2 regions of the Rossellomorea marisflavi genome follow, and region 2 is predicted to be linked to the other one. Evidence: a T-box and tRNA genes for the amino acid it is inferred to sense, from the RefSeq annotation. Region 2 holds a T-box; the other holds one or more tRNA genes.
What was found. The T-box of region 2 lies ahead of lysS (lysine--tRNA ligase). A T-box ahead of a tRNA ligase gene usually reads a tRNA of that ligase, here a tRNA-Lys.

Region 1 (8,572 bases), 1.8 Mb from region 2:
TCGGAACGGGAAAAAGCCATCATCCAATATACGTACCTGGATAATCTGAGCCAGAAAGAAGCCGGCGAGCAGTTGGGTATTTCCCAAATGCATGTCTCACGACTTCAGAGAAGGGCCATCAAGAAACTCCGCGATGCCATTCAGGAAGAGATGCACGACGGGGAGCATGACTATTGATGCCGTACCTTCAACAAAATGATGTAGAAGTGTTCGCAGGTCAAGTATCCAAGAACGGCAACCGTTTTTGTGGAGATAGCTATTTTTACACGTCGACGGATGATTATTTCATCTGTGTTCTGGCCGATGGTTTGGGCAGTGGAGTGTATGCCTTTGAATCTTCCCATTCAGTTGTGGAGATCGTGGAAGAGAATCATCACGAAGATGTGGATGCATTGATGAATCTTTGTAATGAAGCGCTTCAGAAGAAACGGGGAGCAGCTGTCGCAATCTTTAAGGTATATTATCACTCCAAAGAGTTTGTATACAGCTGTGTCGGGAACATCCGTTTTTATATGTATGCACCTGAAGGGAAGATGACCTACCCGCTACCGGTTACGGGATACCTTTCGGGAAGGCCGCAGAAGTATAAAACTCAACGCTTTTCATACAATTCAAATTCAAGATTCCTCATTCATTCTGATGGACTGAATATCCCGGGAGTCAAAAGCTTAATGCAAAAATATCCGACCCTTCATGGTACGCTGAAGGAGATTGAATCGAAGGTGGACCAGACGGCGGATGATACGACATATATTATTGGAAGCTTACTCTGACTGGGGTAAGCTTTTTCAATGCGAAGAATTCCCGCTGGGTATGTGATAAACTTAGAGTGAAATTGTGAATAACTGGAGGTTATACTGTGACGTCTACGTTAACGAATGAAACGACTTTGATCAATAAGATCGGGAAAGACCTATCCATATCAACCAAGAACGTTAAAAATGTGATTGATCTATTAGAAGAAGGGAATACGGTTCCCTTTATTGCAAGGTACAGGAAAGAACAGACCGGCGCACTCGATGAAGTGCAGATCCGGGATATCATGACCAACTGGGAGTATCTTCAGAACCTGAAGAATCGAAAAGAAGAAGTGATGCGTCTAATAGAGGAACAGGGGAAGTTGACCCCTGAACTATCAGCGGCCATCTCTTCGGCAGAAAAACTGCAGCAGGTTGAGGATCTTTACCGTCCTTACAAGCAGAAACGAAGAACAAAAGCGACCGTAGCGAAAGAAAAGGGACTCGAACCGCTCGCGGACTTCCTCCTCTCCTTCCCATTGAATGCTGACATCAATAGAGAAGCCGCAAAGTACGTGTCGGATGAACAGGGAGTAGGAAACGCCGAGGAAGCTTTATCGGGTGCGCAGGACATCATCGCAGAGGTGATATCGGATGACGCCGCACATCGTGAATACATACGAACGCAGATTTTCCGTAAGGGTCTCATCGAATCAAAAGTGAAAAAAGAAGAAGAAGACGAGAAGAATGTGTATGAAATGTATTACGCTTATCAGGAACCGATCCATAAGGTTGTTCCCCATCGCATTCTTGCCATGAACAGAGGAGAGAAGGAAGGGATCCTGAGAGTAGGGGTACAGGCCGATTCAGAGTCGATCTTACGCTTCTTGAATAAGCAGGTGATCAAGGATACACGGTCCCAGGCCGCATCCATCGTCCAAGAAGCAATCGAGGATGGATACAAACGACTGATCCTGCCATCCGTTGAAAGGGAGATCCGTGGGGAGCTGACCGACAAGGCTGAAGATCAGGCTATCCATATCTTCTCTGAGAATCTAAGGAAGCTATTATTGCAGCCGCCGATGAAGGGAAGGACCGTTCTCGGCGTCGACCCGGCATTCAGGACGGGGTGCAAGCTCGCCATCATCGATGAGACCGGAAAAGTCTTGGCGATCGATGTGATCTATCCCCATCCACCACGCTCGCAGAAGGAAAAAGCGGAAGAACAGGTGAAGGCGATACTTTCACGCTATCCGATCGAGGTCATTGCCATCGGAAACGGAACCGCTTCAAGGGAGACTGAACAATTCATCGTGGACGTATTGAAGGAAGTCGGCGGCGACATCTCCTATCTGATCGTCAATGAAGCGGGAGCGAGCGTTTACTCCGCTTCAGACATCGCCCGCGAAGAATTCCCTGACTTCCAAGTGGAAGAGAGGAGTGCGGTCTCCATCGCAAGAAGGCTCCAAGATCCCCTGGCGGAACTGGTGAAAATCGATCCCAAGTCTGTAGGGGTGGGACAGTACCAGCATGATGTGTCCCAGAAGAAATTGAATGACTCTCTTACATTCGTAGTGGAGACGGCAGTCAACCAAGTAGGGGTGAATGTGAATACTGCATCTTCTTCCCTCCTTCAATATGTAGCCGGCCTTTCGAAGACGGTGGCAACGAATATTGTGAAAAAGAGAGAAGAGGAAGGGAAGTTCTCTTCCAGGGCACAGCTCAAGAAGATTCCGAGGCTTGGAGCGAAAACCTACGAGCAGTGCATCGGATTCCTCCGCATCATGGATGGAAAGGAGATGCTCGACCGCACACCGATCCACCCGGAAAACTATAGTGAGGTGAAGCGTCTTCTCTCCATGACGGGCTATAAGGAAGAACACATCGGTACAGAGGAGCTGAAGCAGGCCCTTCATGCGCTTGATCTTCATCAAACGTCGGAAGAACTCGACATCGGGCAGCTTACCCTCAAGGATATTATCGATGCGTTGATCCGCCCGGGGCGTGATCCCCGTGATCAATTCCCTAAGCCACTCCTGAAAAAAGACGTGCTCAAGCTTGAGGACCTTAGTCAGGGAATGGAACTTCAGGGTACGGTACGGAACGTCGTCGACTTTGGAGCGTTCGTGGATATAGGGGTGAAACAAGATGGACTCGTTCATATCTCCAAGCTCAAGAATGGCTATGTCAAACATCCGTTGGATGTAGTATCCGTCGGTGATGTTGTCACGGTCTGGGTTGAAGGAGTGGATGCCCGAAAAGGGCGCGTTTCACTCACCATGGTTCAGTAATAAATGAAAGAGGAGCTGAAGGCGTATTCCTTCAGCTCCTCTTTTCATTGCGCTTGCGGTAAAAATTCCAGCATTGGTTCAATAATTTGATCTGATAGCGGTCTTTCTCAAAATAGGCCCTTCTCATTTGATTGACCAGCCAGCTCGGCACAGGCGCACCTCCTTTAGCAATCTACCCGGTGAGTGTGATACTTAATGTATGCTATAATGGGTTGTCCCGTTCGTTAAGAAGGGGAAATCGTGTGTAACAGGAGGGTGGACGCTTTGACAAATGAGGAGCTGCAACAGTTGGTATCAACATTATCCAAACGTTTGTTTAAGCGGCCGTTCCGTCATCAGGCCTATTTCAACCCGCGTCTCCGGACGACAGGTGGCCGCTACATGCTCAAGTCCCATCATATTGATATAAATCCAAAGTACCTCGAGGAATTCGGGATGGATGAACTGATCGGCATCATCAAGCATGAACTTTGCCACTACCATCTTCATCTCGAAGGGAAGGGCTATAAGCACGGAGATAAAGACTTCAAGGATCTGCTTGCAGAAGTAGGAGGTCCGCGTCATTGTTCGTCGCTTCCCATCCAAAAGAAAAGGGGGAGGCGCCTGACATACAGATGCAAGGAGTGCTCCTTGGAGTTCATTAGAAGGAAAAGGGTGGACACCAATCGCTTCGTATGCGGGCGGTGCAAAGGAAGGCTGATCCTTGAAAAAATAGAAGAGTTTCAGGGTTCCTAAAAAAAGCCCGGAAAGTTATTGACAACCAACGGTGCAGTCATTATAATCATAAGAGTCGATAAGACGTTCTCGTTCCGCAGTAGCTCAGTGGTAGAGCTATCGGCTGTTAACCGATCGGTCGCAAGTTCGAATCTTGCCTGCGGAGCCAATATGGGGAAGTACTCAAGTGGCTGAAGAGGCGCCCCTGCTAAGGGTGTAGGTCGGGCAACCGGCGCGAGGGTTCAAATCCCTCCTTCTCCGCCATATCATCATGGCCCATTGGTCAAGCGGTTAAGACACCGCCCTTTCACGGCGGTAACACGGGTTCGAATCCCGTATGGGTCATTTTCTCTTTTGAAAGAGAAGATACATATGTTCAGTTGTTTCGTGGAAGTTGACTTCTGGTTACAGAAGCTAACGCGAAACATTAATGATAGCTATTTTGCTATCGCAAAAAGCTTTGGTCCGGTAGTTCAGTTGGTTAGAATGCCTGCCTGTCACGCAGGAGGTCGCGGGTTCGAGTCCCGTCCGGACCGCCATTTATCTTTCGGAAAAAGTTATTGACTTTGAAAGATCAACGTGGTATGATAAATACCTCGTCAAAAAATGATTATTGGGCTATAGCCAAGCGGTAAGGCATCGCACTTTGACTGCGACATGCGTTGGTTCGAATCCAGCTAGCCCAGCCATTTACGAGCCATTAGCTCAGTTGGTAGAGCATCTGACTTTTAATCAGAGGGTCGAAGGTTCGAATCCTTCATGGCTCACCATTTGATTTCTTGTTTTGGACAAGAGGTCCAACATATGCGGGTGTGGCGGAATTGGCAGACGCACCAGACTTAGGATCTGGCGCCGCAAGGCGTGGGGGTTCAAGTCCCTTCACCCGCACTTTTATTCCTCGAAAAAAAGTTGTTGACAAGCGGAATTATCGTGATATAATGGTTAATGTCGCTTCAATAAATGCGGTCGTGGCGGAATGGCAGACGCGCTAGGTTGAGGGCCTAGTGGGTGAATAACCCGTGGAGGTTCAAGTCCTCTCGGCCGCACCAAAAACTTTCAATATTAGCGCCCGTAGCTCAATTGGATAGAGCGTTTGACTACGGATCAAAAGGTTAGGGGTTCGACTCCTCTCGGGCGCGCCATATTTGCTTCTACTGGCTTATACATAATTTTCTTACGGGAAGTAGCTCAGCTTGGTAGAGCACTTGGTTTGGGACCAAGGGGTCGCAGGTTCGAATCCTGTCTTCCCGACCATCACAATTTCATGCGGGTGTAGTTTAATGGTAAAACCTCAGCCTTCCAAGCTGATGTCGTGGGTTCGATTCCCATCACCCGCTCCACTATTTATTTGAACCTTGAAAACTGAACAAAACAAGACAAAAACGTCAACGTTAATTCTAGATTTATTTTTAAAAGAGCTATTCAAACTTTTTATGGAGAGTTTGATCCTGGCTCAGGACGAACGCTGGCGGCGTGCCTAATACATGCAAGTCGAGCGGATCGATGGGAGCTTGCTCCCTGAGATCAGCGGCGGACGGGTGAGTAACACGTGGGTAACCTGCCTGTAAGACTGGGATAACTCCGGGAAACCGGGGCTAATACCGGATAACACCTACCCCCGCATGGGGGAAGGTTGAAAGGTGGCTTCGGCTATCACTTACAGATGGACCCGCGGCGCATTAGCTAGTTGGTGAGGTAATGGCTCACCAAGGCGACGATGCGTAGCCGACCTGAGAGGGTGATCGGCCACACTGGGACTGAGACACGGCCCAGACTCCTACGGGAGGCAGCAGTAGGGAATCTTCCGCAATGGACGAAAGTCTGACGGAGCAACGCCGCGTGAGTGAAGAAGGTTTTCGGATCGTAAAACTCTGTTGTTAGGGAAGAACAAGTGCCGTTCGAATAGGGCGGCGCCTTGACGGTACCTAACCAGAAAGCCACGGCTAACTACGTGCCAGCAGCCGCGGTAATACGTAGGTGGCAAGCGTTGTCCGGAATTATTGGGCGTAAAGCGCGCGCAGGTGGTTTCTTAAGTCTGATGTGAAAGCCCACGGCTCAACCGTGGAGGGTCATTGGAAACTGGGGAACTTGAGTGCAGAAGAGGAAAGTGGAATTCCAAGTGTAGCGGTGAAATGCGTAGATATTTGGAGGAACACCAGTGGCGAAGGCGACTTTCTGGTCTGTAACTGACACTGAGGCGCGAAAGCGTGGGGAGCAAACAGGATTAGATACCCTGGTAGTCCACGCCGTAAACGATGAGTGCTAAGTGTTAGAGGGTTTCCGCCCTTTAGTGCTGCAGCTAACGCATTAAGCACTCCGCCTGGGGAGTACGGTCGCAAGACTGAAACTCAAAGGAATTGACGGGGGCCCGCACAAGCGGTGGAGCATGTGGTTTAATTCGAAGCAACGCGAAGAACCTTACCAGGTCTTGACATCCTCTGACAACCCTAGAGATAGGGCTTTCCCCTTCGGGGGACAGAGTGACAGGTGGTGCATGGTTGTCGTCAGCTCGTGTCGTGAGATGTTGGGTTAAGTCCCGCAACGAGCGCAACCCTTGATCTTAGTTGCCAGCATTCAGTTGGGCACTCTAAGATGACTGCCGGTGACAAACCGGAGGAAGGTGGGGATGACGTCAAATCATCATGCCCCTTATGACCTGGGCTACACACGTGCTACAATGGACGGTACAAAGGGCTGCAAGACCGCGAGGTTTAGCCAATCCCATAAAACCGTTCTCAGTTCGGATTGTAGGCTGCAACTCGCCTACATGAAGCTGGAATCGCTAGTAATCGCGGATCAGCATGCCGCGGTGAATACGTTCCCGGGCCTTGTACACACCGCCCGTCACACCACGAGAGTTTGTAACACCCGAAGTCGGTGAGGTAACCTTTTGGAGCCAGCCGCCTAAGGTGGGACAGATGATTGGGGTGAAGTCGTAACAAGGTAGCCGTATCGGAAGGTGCGGCTGGATCACCTCCTTTCTAAGGAAGATTTACTTAAAACGTTTGACGACGTCGAAGTTTTGTTCAGTTTTGATGGTTTAAATCCATCTTCTATATTGTTCTTTGAAAACTAGATAAAGTTTTATTGATAGTCAAGAAATTACCGAGTATCGCCATTTTAGGTTTTTAACCAATTCGGTTAAGTTAATAAGGGCGCACGGTGGATGCCTTGGCACTAGGAGCCGACGAAGGACGGGACTAACACCGATATGCTTCGGGGAGCTGTAAGTGAGCTGATCCGAAGATTTCCGAATGGGGGAACCCACTGTTCGTAATGGAACAGTATCCTTGCTTGAATACATAGAGCATGGAAGGCAGACCCAGGGAACTGAAACATCTAAGTACCTGGAGGAAGAGAAAGCAAATGCGATTCCCTGAGTAGCGGCGAGCGAAACGGGATTAGCCCAAACCAAGAGGCTTGCCTCTTGGGGTTGTAGGACACTCTATACGGAGTTACAAAGGAACGGGGTAGACGAAGAAGTCTGGAAAGGCTCGTCAAAGAAGGTAACAACCCTGTAGTCGAAACTTCGTTCCCTCTTGAGTGGATCCTGAGTACGGCGGGACACGTGAAATCCCGTCGGAAGCTGGGAGGACCATCTCCCAAGGCTAAATACTCCCTAGTGACCGATAGTGAACCAGTACCGTGAGGGAAAGGTGAAAAGCACCCCGGAAGGGGAGTGAAATAGAACCTGAAACCGTGTGCCTACAAGTAGTCAGAGCCCGTTAACGGGTGATGGCGTGCCTTTTGTAGAATGAACCGGCGAGTTACGATCCCATGCAAGGTTAAGTTGAGAAGACGGAGCCGCAGCGAAAGCGAGTCTGAATAGGGCGAATGAGTATGTGGTCGTAGACCCGAAACCAGGTGATCTACCCATGTCCAGGATGAAGTCCAGGTAACACTGGATGGAGGTCCGAACCCACGCACGTTGAAAAGTGCGGGGATGAGGTGTGGGTAGCGGAGAAATTCCAATCGAACCTGGAGATAGCTGGTTCTCTCCGAAATAGCTTTAGGGCTAGCCTCATGTTGTAAGAGTCTTGGAGGTAGAGCACTGTTTGGACTAGGGGCCCTCATCGGGTTACCGAATTCAGACAAACTCCGAATGCCAAAGACTTATCCATGGGAGTCAGACTGCGAGTGATAAGATCCGTAGTCGAAAGGGAAACAGCCCAGACCACCAGCTAAGGTCCCAAAGTATACGTTAAGTGGAAAAGGATGTGGAGTTGCTTAGACAACCAGGATGTTGGCTTAGAAGCAGCCACCATTTAAAGAGTGCGTAATAGCTCACTGGTCGAGTGACTCTGCGCCGAAAATGTACCGGGGCTAAACGTATCACCGAAGCTGTGGATTGACACCGTTTGGTGTCAGTGGTAGGAGAGCGTTCTAAGGACTGCGAAGCTAGACCGTAAGGACTGGTGGAGTGCTTAGAAGTGAGAATGCCGGTATGAGTAGCGAAAGATGGGTGAGAATCCCATCCACCGAATGCCTAAGGTTTCCTGAGGAAGGCTCGTCCGCTCAGGGTTAGTCGGGACCTAAGTCGAGGCCGATAGGCGTAGACGATGGACAACAGGTTGATATTCCTGTACCACCTTTCTTCCATTTGAGCAATGGGGGGACGCAGGAGGATAGGGTAAGCGCACTGCTGGATATGTGCGTCTAAGCAGTTAGGCTGATGATGAGGCAAATCCCATCATCGTGAAGGCTGAGCTGTGATAGCGAGCGAATTATAGTAGCGAAGTTCCTGATTCCACACTGCCAAGAAAAGCCTCTAGCGAGGAAGATGGTGCCCGTACCGCAAACCGACACAGGTAGGCGAGGAGAGAATCCTAA
Region 2 (8,572 bases):
ATGACAGCTCCGGATGGACATATCTATTCGTTCCCATGGATAGAGGAGCTTGGTGCAGGAAAAGAAAGCATCCACTCTGTCGATGATTTCCCATGGATCAATGTGGAGTGGCTGGATAAGTTGGGGCTCGATATGCCCACAAATACTGAAGAGCTTAAAAATGTTTTAAAAGCGTTTAAAACACAGGATCCAAATGGAAATGGAAAAGCAGATGAAATCCCGATGTCGTTCATTATCAACCATGGAGGAGAAGATGTATCACATCTTTTCGGTGCATTCGGTCTTGGGGAGAACGGGGACCATACTGTAGTGACCGATGATGGTGAAATCAAAATGACGGCTTCTGAAGACGGCTATAAGGAGGCAATCCGTTATTTGAATGAGCTTTACAAGGAAGGACTGATGGATGTAGAGGCATTTGAACAAGACTGGAACACCTACCTTTCAAAAGGAAAAGAAGGGCGGTATGGAATGTACTTCACCTGGGACAAGGCCAACATCACTGGGATGAACGACACATATGAACTTCTGCCTCCACTAGAAGGGCCTGATGGGGAGAAAAACGTGACAAGAACAAATAATATGGGGTTCGACCGGAATAAAATGGTCATCACATCGGCCAACAAAAATCTGGAGCTTACCGCAAAATGGATCGACCAATTGTATGACCCGCTCCAATCCGTACAGGATAATTGGGGAACGTATGGTGATGAAAAACAGCAGAATATCTTTGAATTCAATGAAGCTGATCAAGCATTGAAACATCTTCCTTTGGAAGGGACGGCCCCTGTTGAGCTCCGTGAGAAAACCTCCATCGGTGGTCCTCTTGCCATATTGGATGAGTATTATGGACCTGTGACCACCAAGCCGGATGATGCTGCATGGAGACTGGGGCTTATGAAAGATGTAATGGTCCCTCATATGAAGGCAGAAAATATCTACCCTAAAGTATTTTTCTCCTTGGAGGACCTCGATAAGTTATCCAAGATTGAAACTGATCTTTTTGCTTATATCAACCGTAAAAAAGCCGAATGGATTACAAACGGCAAGATCGATAAGGAGTGGGAAGCGTATCTGAAGGAATTGGACCGGCTTGGACTCCAAGAATGGTTGGAAATCAAGCAGGCCGGGTATGATCGAAATCAGGAATAAGATAAAGGAGAGTCATGAAGATGAAAAATCAGACTGAAAAGGAAGTCTATACTGAAAAATTCCGTCCTCAATTCCACTTTTCTCCTAGAGAAAAGTGGATGAATGATCCAAATGGAATGGTGTATTTCGAAGGAGAGTATCACTTGTTCTTTCAATATCATCCCGATGGAAACACATGGGGCCCGATGCACTGGGGGCATGCAGTCAGTAAGGACTTGGTCCATTGGGAGGAACTTCCCATCGCCCTTTATCCTGACGAACTCGGGACGATCTTTTCCGGAAGTGCGGTGGTGGATTGGCACAATACCTCTGGCTTTTTCCAGGATGGTAAGCCGGGGCTCGTCGCGATCTATACCAATCACGATACCGATCCTATATCGGGAGACGTCAAACAGCGGCAAAGTATCGCCTATAGTGTAGATAAAGGACGGAGTTGGTCAAAATATGAGGGGAACCCTGTTCTGGAAAATGCGTGCGAACCAGATTACCGCGACCCGAAAGTGTTCTGGCATGGGGAATCAGGACAATGGGTGATGGTCCTGGCAACCGGTCAATCCATCACCATCTATCATTCTCCTGATCTGTTGCAGTGGACGTATGCAAGCGCATTCGGTCATGGAGAAGGGTCCCATGCAGGGGTGTGGGAATGTCCTGACTTGTTCCGTCTTGAATGTGATGGGAAAGAGCGATGGGTTATGCTCGTAAGCATAGGAGATCATCCAGATACCATTGAAGGTTCTAGGACCCAGTATTTCATAGGGGATTTTGATGGGAAGACATTCATCAATGAAAATCCAGCCGATCTCATTTTATGGCTAGATCATGGCAGGGATAATTATGCAGGGGTGAGCTGGTCCGACCTGCAGGATGAGAGGAAGATCTATATAGGATGGATGAGCAATTGGCGTTATGCAAATGATGTTCCCACGCAAGGGTGGAGGAGCGCCATGACGCTGCCAAGGGAGCTTGGTTTGAAGAGGTCGCTTTCGGGATATCGGCTCGTCCAGCATCCAGTGTGTGAACTGGCTGTAATCTCAGGATCCGGAAAAGAGATGATGATGCCACATTCATTAAATGAAGGAGAAACTTATCAAGAACAGATGCAGACAAATCTTGCTCATCTCCATTTTGAAACGGAGTCAGATATAAATTCAGTCTGGGTCCTCACAATCCGTCATGGAAAGGAAGAAGTGTCAATCTTAACCTGTCACGTCGATGAAGGAACCCTCACCCTGGACAGGCGTCGATCAGGAATCCATGCATTCTCCACGTCATTTCCGGCAGTACAACTGGCGGAATATGCAGGGAGTGAACGGGGTGGTTTCCATCTTTACATTGATACTTCATCGATCGAGGTGTTTAGTACAGACGGTGAACTGGCGATAACCAGTCTGATATTCCCGGAAGGTGAAAGCTTAGATTTTGAATTTAAGAGCTTGACGGGTAAAGTCGTTTTAAAAGAATGGAAGGCTTCTGCACTCAAGTCCATTTGGTCTTAAGAGAGTGTGTATATCACCATTCGCAAACAAAAGACTGCAGGTGTCCTGCAGTCTTTTATGCGTTCAAAATGTCAGCAATGCCATGAACCGGTTTTTTCCCACAGCCGAAAGGAGAAGAGGCAGCCTGGGGCCATTTTTCTTTCCAAGGATAAGCATGTAGATGGATTGGAACAACGTTTTTTGTGCTGATTTCATTTTCTTTTTATCTTCCTGACGACAGATTTCATAAACAGAATGCATGGGGTCGGCTCCAGTTGCGATAGAGGACCGGAAGAGTTGAACTTGCCTTTTTACATCATCAGGGAGCGTGAGGAAGTATGCCACATCCTTGTCGGGATTTACCTTGAATTCCTTATCTGGATTCCATTTCTGAATCCAGTTCTTTACCCTTGAGCAGACCCCTTCAAGTTCTTCAGATTGGACCGCGATTCCCTGATCGCTCAATATGGAGGCAAGTAGATCGGTGCGGAATGAAATCAAGGGAAGCAGGCCAGCGATCTGATTGAAGGAGACCATTGGCATCGTTACATTGGAAGAGGTAAGGTCCACTACTTGCTTCATGATAGGATCATACAGTGAACCATCTTGATAGGCAGTAAGAACTCTTGCAAACTCGGCGTGGTTTTTGATCACATCATCATCCAACCCTATATGAAAAGCAGATTCCGGGCGGTGACGGGCGAACAGGAACAGAACCACTTCCGGGGGGTATACATCCAATAGATCTTCAGCCTTTAAGACCTGTCCTGAAGAACTTGACATTTTCTTGTGTGATCCCTTCTGGGTGATGAACTCGTATGAGGTATAAAGGGGAGCCTTGTAATCAAAGATTCTGTCGGCAATCACCTTCGAGGCCGCAAAGCTGCCGTTTTCAGAGGAATGATCCCTTCCACCAGGCTCGAACTTCACGCCTTCAACAGACCATCTCATTGCCCAATCCACTTTCCAATTCAATTTAAGCAGAATTGAATCAAGTTTTTCCGTTTCTTTCACTCCGCATCTGCAGTGATACGTAAGTGTCAAAGCTTCTTCAGAAAATAAGTCGATATGAACGTGGTCCTTTCCGCACGTTTTGCAATAAACAGTCGCAGGGTAAAAGGCATCGCGCTCTTCCCTGGACGGTTCATTCGTCTTGAACTCCATAAGAATATCGTAGATTTCCTTCCGTTTTTTCAATGCACGTACAATCGAGGGAAGGTATCTCCCGGACGAATATTCCTTATGTTGATAAATAAACTCAGGGTGTATGTTGAACGTTTCGAGGGATGTTTCAAATTCGTTTTCGAAATGAGCCGCCCATGACCCCTCTCCAAATGGATTAGGTACTTCAGAGTATGGCTTTCCTATGTGTTCAGAAAAGGCAACATCAATGTTGGCGGGGATCTTCCTTAACCGATCATAATCATCCCAAGAGAAGATGAAACGGACGTTTTTCCCCATAGCCTTCAACGCTTGTGCCACAAAATGAGTTGTTACTACTTCCCTGAAATTCCCCATATGAACGGTTCCTGATGGGCTGATACCTGAAGCGAGTGTATAGGTTTCAAGATCAGGATCAGTAAGTATGATCCTTTTGGCTATTTCATAAGCCCAGTGCATGATGAAATCCTCCTTTATCTACGATCTTGCTTTCAACAAAAAAGCTCCCACCCCCAAGATCGAAATCTTGAGGGCGGAAGCTTACACATCCGCGGTACCACCTCAGTTTACCGTTACAGTCACCTGTACGGCCTTATCAGGTACGGCTTTATGCGATACCCTATCCTTTTAACGGTGGAATCCGCCACATCATCCTTGAGAACTCAATTCCTTGTGGAGCTCAGAGGTTTTTTTCATTAGGATTCCACAGCCTCCTTTTCAGCTACCGGAGGTCTCTTTACTGTATTTACCCTAGCTACTCGTCTCATCATCGCTTTTAGATTGAATTGATGATATCAGAATATTCCCGATATGACAAGGTCCGCAGGGATTTTTTTCGCAGGAGAATCCATGGTGAGACGATTTCATACAATGCATAGCTGGATGCAAGTGGAATTTTCAGATTTTTCATTGACGAAAGCGTTATCAAATGCTAAGGTTAAGGCAATGAAAATCACAAATAGAATTTGAAATCACATATGTGATTAAGAGGTGAAAGATATGTCTGTCAAGTCGGCAAAGAGGGCGCTGGATATTATGGAAATCCTATCTCATTTCCCAAGCGGTTTAACGATCAATGAGGTAAGTCTCAAACTTGGGCTCCCTCAAAGTAGTACATTTAATCTCATCAAGACCCTTACTCAAGAAGGATACCTGTATCAGGATGAGATGAAAAAATATCGCTTGGGAGCAAGACTGATCAATCTGGGTACTGTAGCGATGGAAAGCCTGGACATCCATCAGATATCCCTCCCGTATCTGAATGGGCTGATGGAACGCATGAATGAAACCGTCTTCATGTCTGTCCTTTCAGGTAATGAGCTCGTGTACATAGCGAAGATCCTGAGTAATCGCTCCATCCGGACGACTGCTGAACCTGGTCATGTCAAGCCCCTTTACTGTACAGGCTTGGGAAAAGCCTTTCTCGCTTTCATGCCGGAAGAGGAAAGGGAACGTCTATTGGACGGGATGACCCTGAAGCAGATCACACCTAGAACCGTGACGGATCGGAAGGAGCTTAGGTCCCAATTGGAAACATTCAGGGAACAGGGATATAGTATTGATGATGAGGAAAATGAAGAAGGACTCTATTGTGTGGCAGCGCCGATTTTCGACGCCAGAAGGGACGTGATCGCAGCCATTAGTGTGGCCGGCCCGAAAGAAAGGATGACCATTCGGGGTACTGAAGTAATCAGGGATTTACTGAGCACCTCACATGCGATCTCACAGAAAACCGGATTCATTCAATAAGAAAGAAGGGATTGGAACAATGGATGTTGTCGCAATTGGCGAAACACTTTTATCATTGACACCTGCAGAAAATGGATTACTTCGACATGCTGAATCTTTGAAACCGAAAGTGGCAGGTGCAGAAACGAACACGCTCATCGGGCTTAGCCGTCTAGGTCATCGAACCGGATGGATCAGTGCGGTAGGAAACGATGAAATCGGCGAGAGGATCATCGCTACGGTACGAGGGGAAGGAATCGACACGGCCCATGTGAAAAAAGATGAGGAGCACAATACAGGAATCTTTTTCAAAGAAATCATCGGGAGCGGAGAGGTCAGGGTCCAATACTTCCGTGCAGGATCAGCCGCTTCCCATATGGACTCCACCGACCTGCCTGCATCCTACATACGATCTGCCAAATATCTTTATATTACCGGGATCACCCCGGCACTGAGCGAAACGTGTAAACAGATGATCTTTGAAGCTATTAAACTTGCCAGGGAATCGGGAGTTCGCGTGGTATTCGACCCCAATCTCCGAAGGAAACTCTGGGGTGAAGAGGAAGCAAGGACCACTTTGACGTCGTTATGCGAGCTTTCCGATATCGTCCTTATCGGAGGGACCGAAGGCAAGTTCCTCTTCGGCACAACGGAAACGGATGAGATTGCCCATAGGTTATTCAAAAGCCCCCAGACCGGTCTTGTCGTTGTCAAGAAGGGAGCAAGTGGTGCCGCCTATGCCCTGCGTGGAAGAGAGGCATTTCAAGTAGAAGCATATCCTGTAACAACCGTGATCGATCCTGTTGGAGCGGGGGACGGCTTCGCTGCCGGATTCCTGTCAGGAATGTTACATGGGTTGAAGACAGAGGAAAGCATAAGAATGGGATGCGCAGTGGGAGCTATGGTCACCATGGTCAGTGGCGACTATGAGGGTATGCCGGATGAGAGACGCTTACATTCTTTTCTAAGCAGAGATCGAGAAGATATAGAACGATGAGAAAGAAGGCTGATGAAAATGAAAACGCTTAACGAAATTATCGAAGGAAAAGGGATTGCCATTATAAGGGGGTACCGTACAGAGGATGCCGTAAAAATTGCTCGCGCTTTGAAAAAAGGAGGCGTGACCCTTTTAGAAGTAACGTTGAATTCACCGGATGCCCTTCGCACCATCAGGGAGTTGTCTACTGAGTCCGGAATGACCGTCGGAGCCGGTACCGTTCTGGATGGTGCCGCAGCACAGGGAGCAATCGAAGCAGGGGCGAAATTCATTTTATCTCCCACGTTGAAGGTCGAAACAATCCGGGCTGCGAAACGGTACGGGGTAGTCAGTATCCCCGGGGCGTATACGCCTTCTGAAATCTTGACGGCTTTTGAAGAAGGGGCAGATATCGTTAAGGTGTTTCCTGCAACGGCCCTCGGACCATCATTCATCAAAGATATGCAGGGACCGCTTCCTCAAGTCCGCCTCCTTCCGACCGGTGGTGTAACGGTAGATAATGCAGCAACGTTCTTGGAAGCTGGCGCTGTCGGTGTAGGACTCGGAAGTTCACTTGTGCATAAAACAGAATGTGTGGATGACGCATTCTTAGACGAAATTGAAATGAAGGCCAAACGGTTCAGGGAACTGGCCATGATGAGAGGGGTAAGAACATGAAGATAACAGGATATGAGGTATTCCAAGTACCACCAAGATGGTTGTTCCTTAAGATCGAAACAGACGAAGGAATCACAGGCTGGGGTGAGCCGGTGATCGAAGGAAAGGCAGCAACCGTCAAGGCTGCTGTCGAAGAACTCATGCAGACGCTGATTGGAAAGGATCCTGCCCGCATCGAGGACCATTGGAACATGATGTACCGTTCGGGATTTTATCGTGGTGGCCCCATTTTGATGAGTGCCATTGCGGGCATCGATCAGGCGCTATGGGATATAAAAGGGAAGTTTTACGATGCACCCGTCCATCAATTACTCGGAGGAGCCTGTCGTGATTCAATCAAAGTGTATTCATGGATCGGGGGAGACCGCCCGAGTGCTGTTGGAAAAGCGGCTAAAGAAGTAGTGGATCGGGGATTTGAAGCAATCAAGATGAATGGTACAGAGGAGCTTCAATACATCGATTCCCATCAGAAGATCGATCAGGTTCTTGAGAGGGTGGCGGCCATTAGGGAAAGCGTGGGACCGTACATCGGCATCGGGATCGACTTCCACGGACGAGTACATAAACCGATGGCCAAGATTCTGGCCAAAGAACTTGAACAGTTCCGCCCGATGTTCATCGAGGAACCAGTCCTGCCTGAAAACAATGAGGCGCTCCGAGAGATTGCTGCTCATACGAATATTCCCATCGCCACAGGAGAGAGAATGTTCTCCAGGTGGCAATTCAAGCCGTTGTTGACGGATGGATATGTAGATATCATTCAACCGGATCTTTCCCACGCAGGGGGGATCACGGAGTGCAAGAAAATCATTTCCATGGCAGAAGCCTTTGATGTAGCGGTAGCACCCCATTGTCCTTTGGGTCCGATTGCTCTCGCAGCCTGTCTCCAAGTGGATGCGACTTCCCATAATGCCGTCATCCAAGAGCAGAGCCTTGGCATCCATTATAATGTCGGAAGCGACCTGCTGGATTATATCGTCGATAAGGACGTTTTCCGTTATGAAGAAGGATTTGTAGAGATCCCTCAAGGACCCGGGCTAGGAATCGAAGTAAACGAAGAGGTGGTAAGAAAAATGGCGGCCGAAGGGCATGATTGGCATAATCCAATCTGGAGGCACAAAGACGGCTCCATCGCGGAATGGTAAGGAAAAAGGTTGATTGACAAAAGGGAGGGATTCACATGGATTCAGGAACAATGTTGATACTTATTACCGTATTAGGAATTGCACTGCTATTATTCTTAGTTATGAAATCCAAGCTTCAGGCATTTGTCGCCCTGCTCATATCGAGCTTATTCATCGGACTCTTATCAGGAATGGAGCTGCAGGAAGTCATTGCCTCCATTGAACAGGGTATGGGAGGAACATTGGGGTTCATCGCAGTCGTTGTGGGCCTTGGT

Region 1: it has a tRNA-Lys gene. The T-box ahead of lysS (lysine--tRNA ligase) is inferred to sense a tRNA for this amino acid. The anticodon was not compared.

What each region holds. Positions count from the first base shown of each region.
Region 1 covers NZ_CP081870.1:314,871-323,442, forward strand. Annotated here, with positions in the region: gene sigB (RNA polymerase sigma factor SigB) at 1-177, shown strand, start outside; gene K6T23_RS01705 (PP2C family serine/threonine-protein phosphatase) at 177-773, shown strand; gene K6T23_RS01710 (Tex family protein) at 860-3,028, shown strand; gene cmpA (cortex morphogenetic protein CmpA) at 3,060-3,179, opposite strand; gene K6T23_RS01720 (SprT family protein) at 3,293-3,763, shown strand; tRNA gene K6T23_RS01725 (tRNA-Asn) at 3,837-3,911, shown strand; tRNA gene K6T23_RS01730 (tRNA-Ser) at 3,916-4,006, shown strand; tRNA gene K6T23_RS01735 (tRNA-Glu) at 4,016-4,087, shown strand; tRNA gene K6T23_RS01740 (tRNA-Asp) at 4,205-4,281, shown strand; tRNA gene K6T23_RS01745 (tRNA-Gln) at 4,357-4,431, shown strand; tRNA gene K6T23_RS01750 (tRNA-Lys) at 4,437-4,512, shown strand; tRNA gene K6T23_RS01755 (tRNA-Leu) at 4,549-4,630, shown strand; tRNA gene K6T23_RS01760 (tRNA-Leu) at 4,705-4,791, shown strand; tRNA gene K6T23_RS01765 (tRNA-Arg) at 4,808-4,884, shown strand; tRNA gene K6T23_RS01770 (tRNA-Pro) at 4,920-4,996, shown strand; tRNA gene K6T23_RS01775 (tRNA-Gly) at 5,009-5,082, shown strand; rRNA gene K6T23_RS01780 (16S ribosomal RNA) at 5,173-6,723, shown strand; rRNA gene K6T23_RS01785 (23S ribosomal RNA) at 6,882-8,572, shown strand, end outside.
Region 2 covers NZ_CP081870.1:2,136,671-2,145,242, forward strand. Annotated here, with positions in the region: gene K6T23_RS11175 (ABC transporter substrate-binding protein) at 1-1,152, shown strand, start outside; gene K6T23_RS11180 (glycoside hydrolase family 32 protein) at 1,173-2,651, shown strand; gene lysS (lysine--tRNA ligase) at 2,715-4,250, opposite strand; T-box leader at 4,317-4,570, opposite strand; gene K6T23_RS11190 (IclR family transcriptional regulator) at 4,791-5,540, shown strand; gene K6T23_RS11195 (sugar kinase) at 5,506-6,516, shown strand; gene K6T23_RS11200 (bifunctional 4-hydroxy-2-oxoglutarate aldolase/2-dehydro-3-deoxy-phosphogluconate aldolase) at 6,535-7,173, shown strand; gene dgoD (galactonate dehydratase) at 7,170-8,318, shown strand; gene K6T23_RS11210 (GntP family permease) at 8,354-8,572, shown strand, end outside.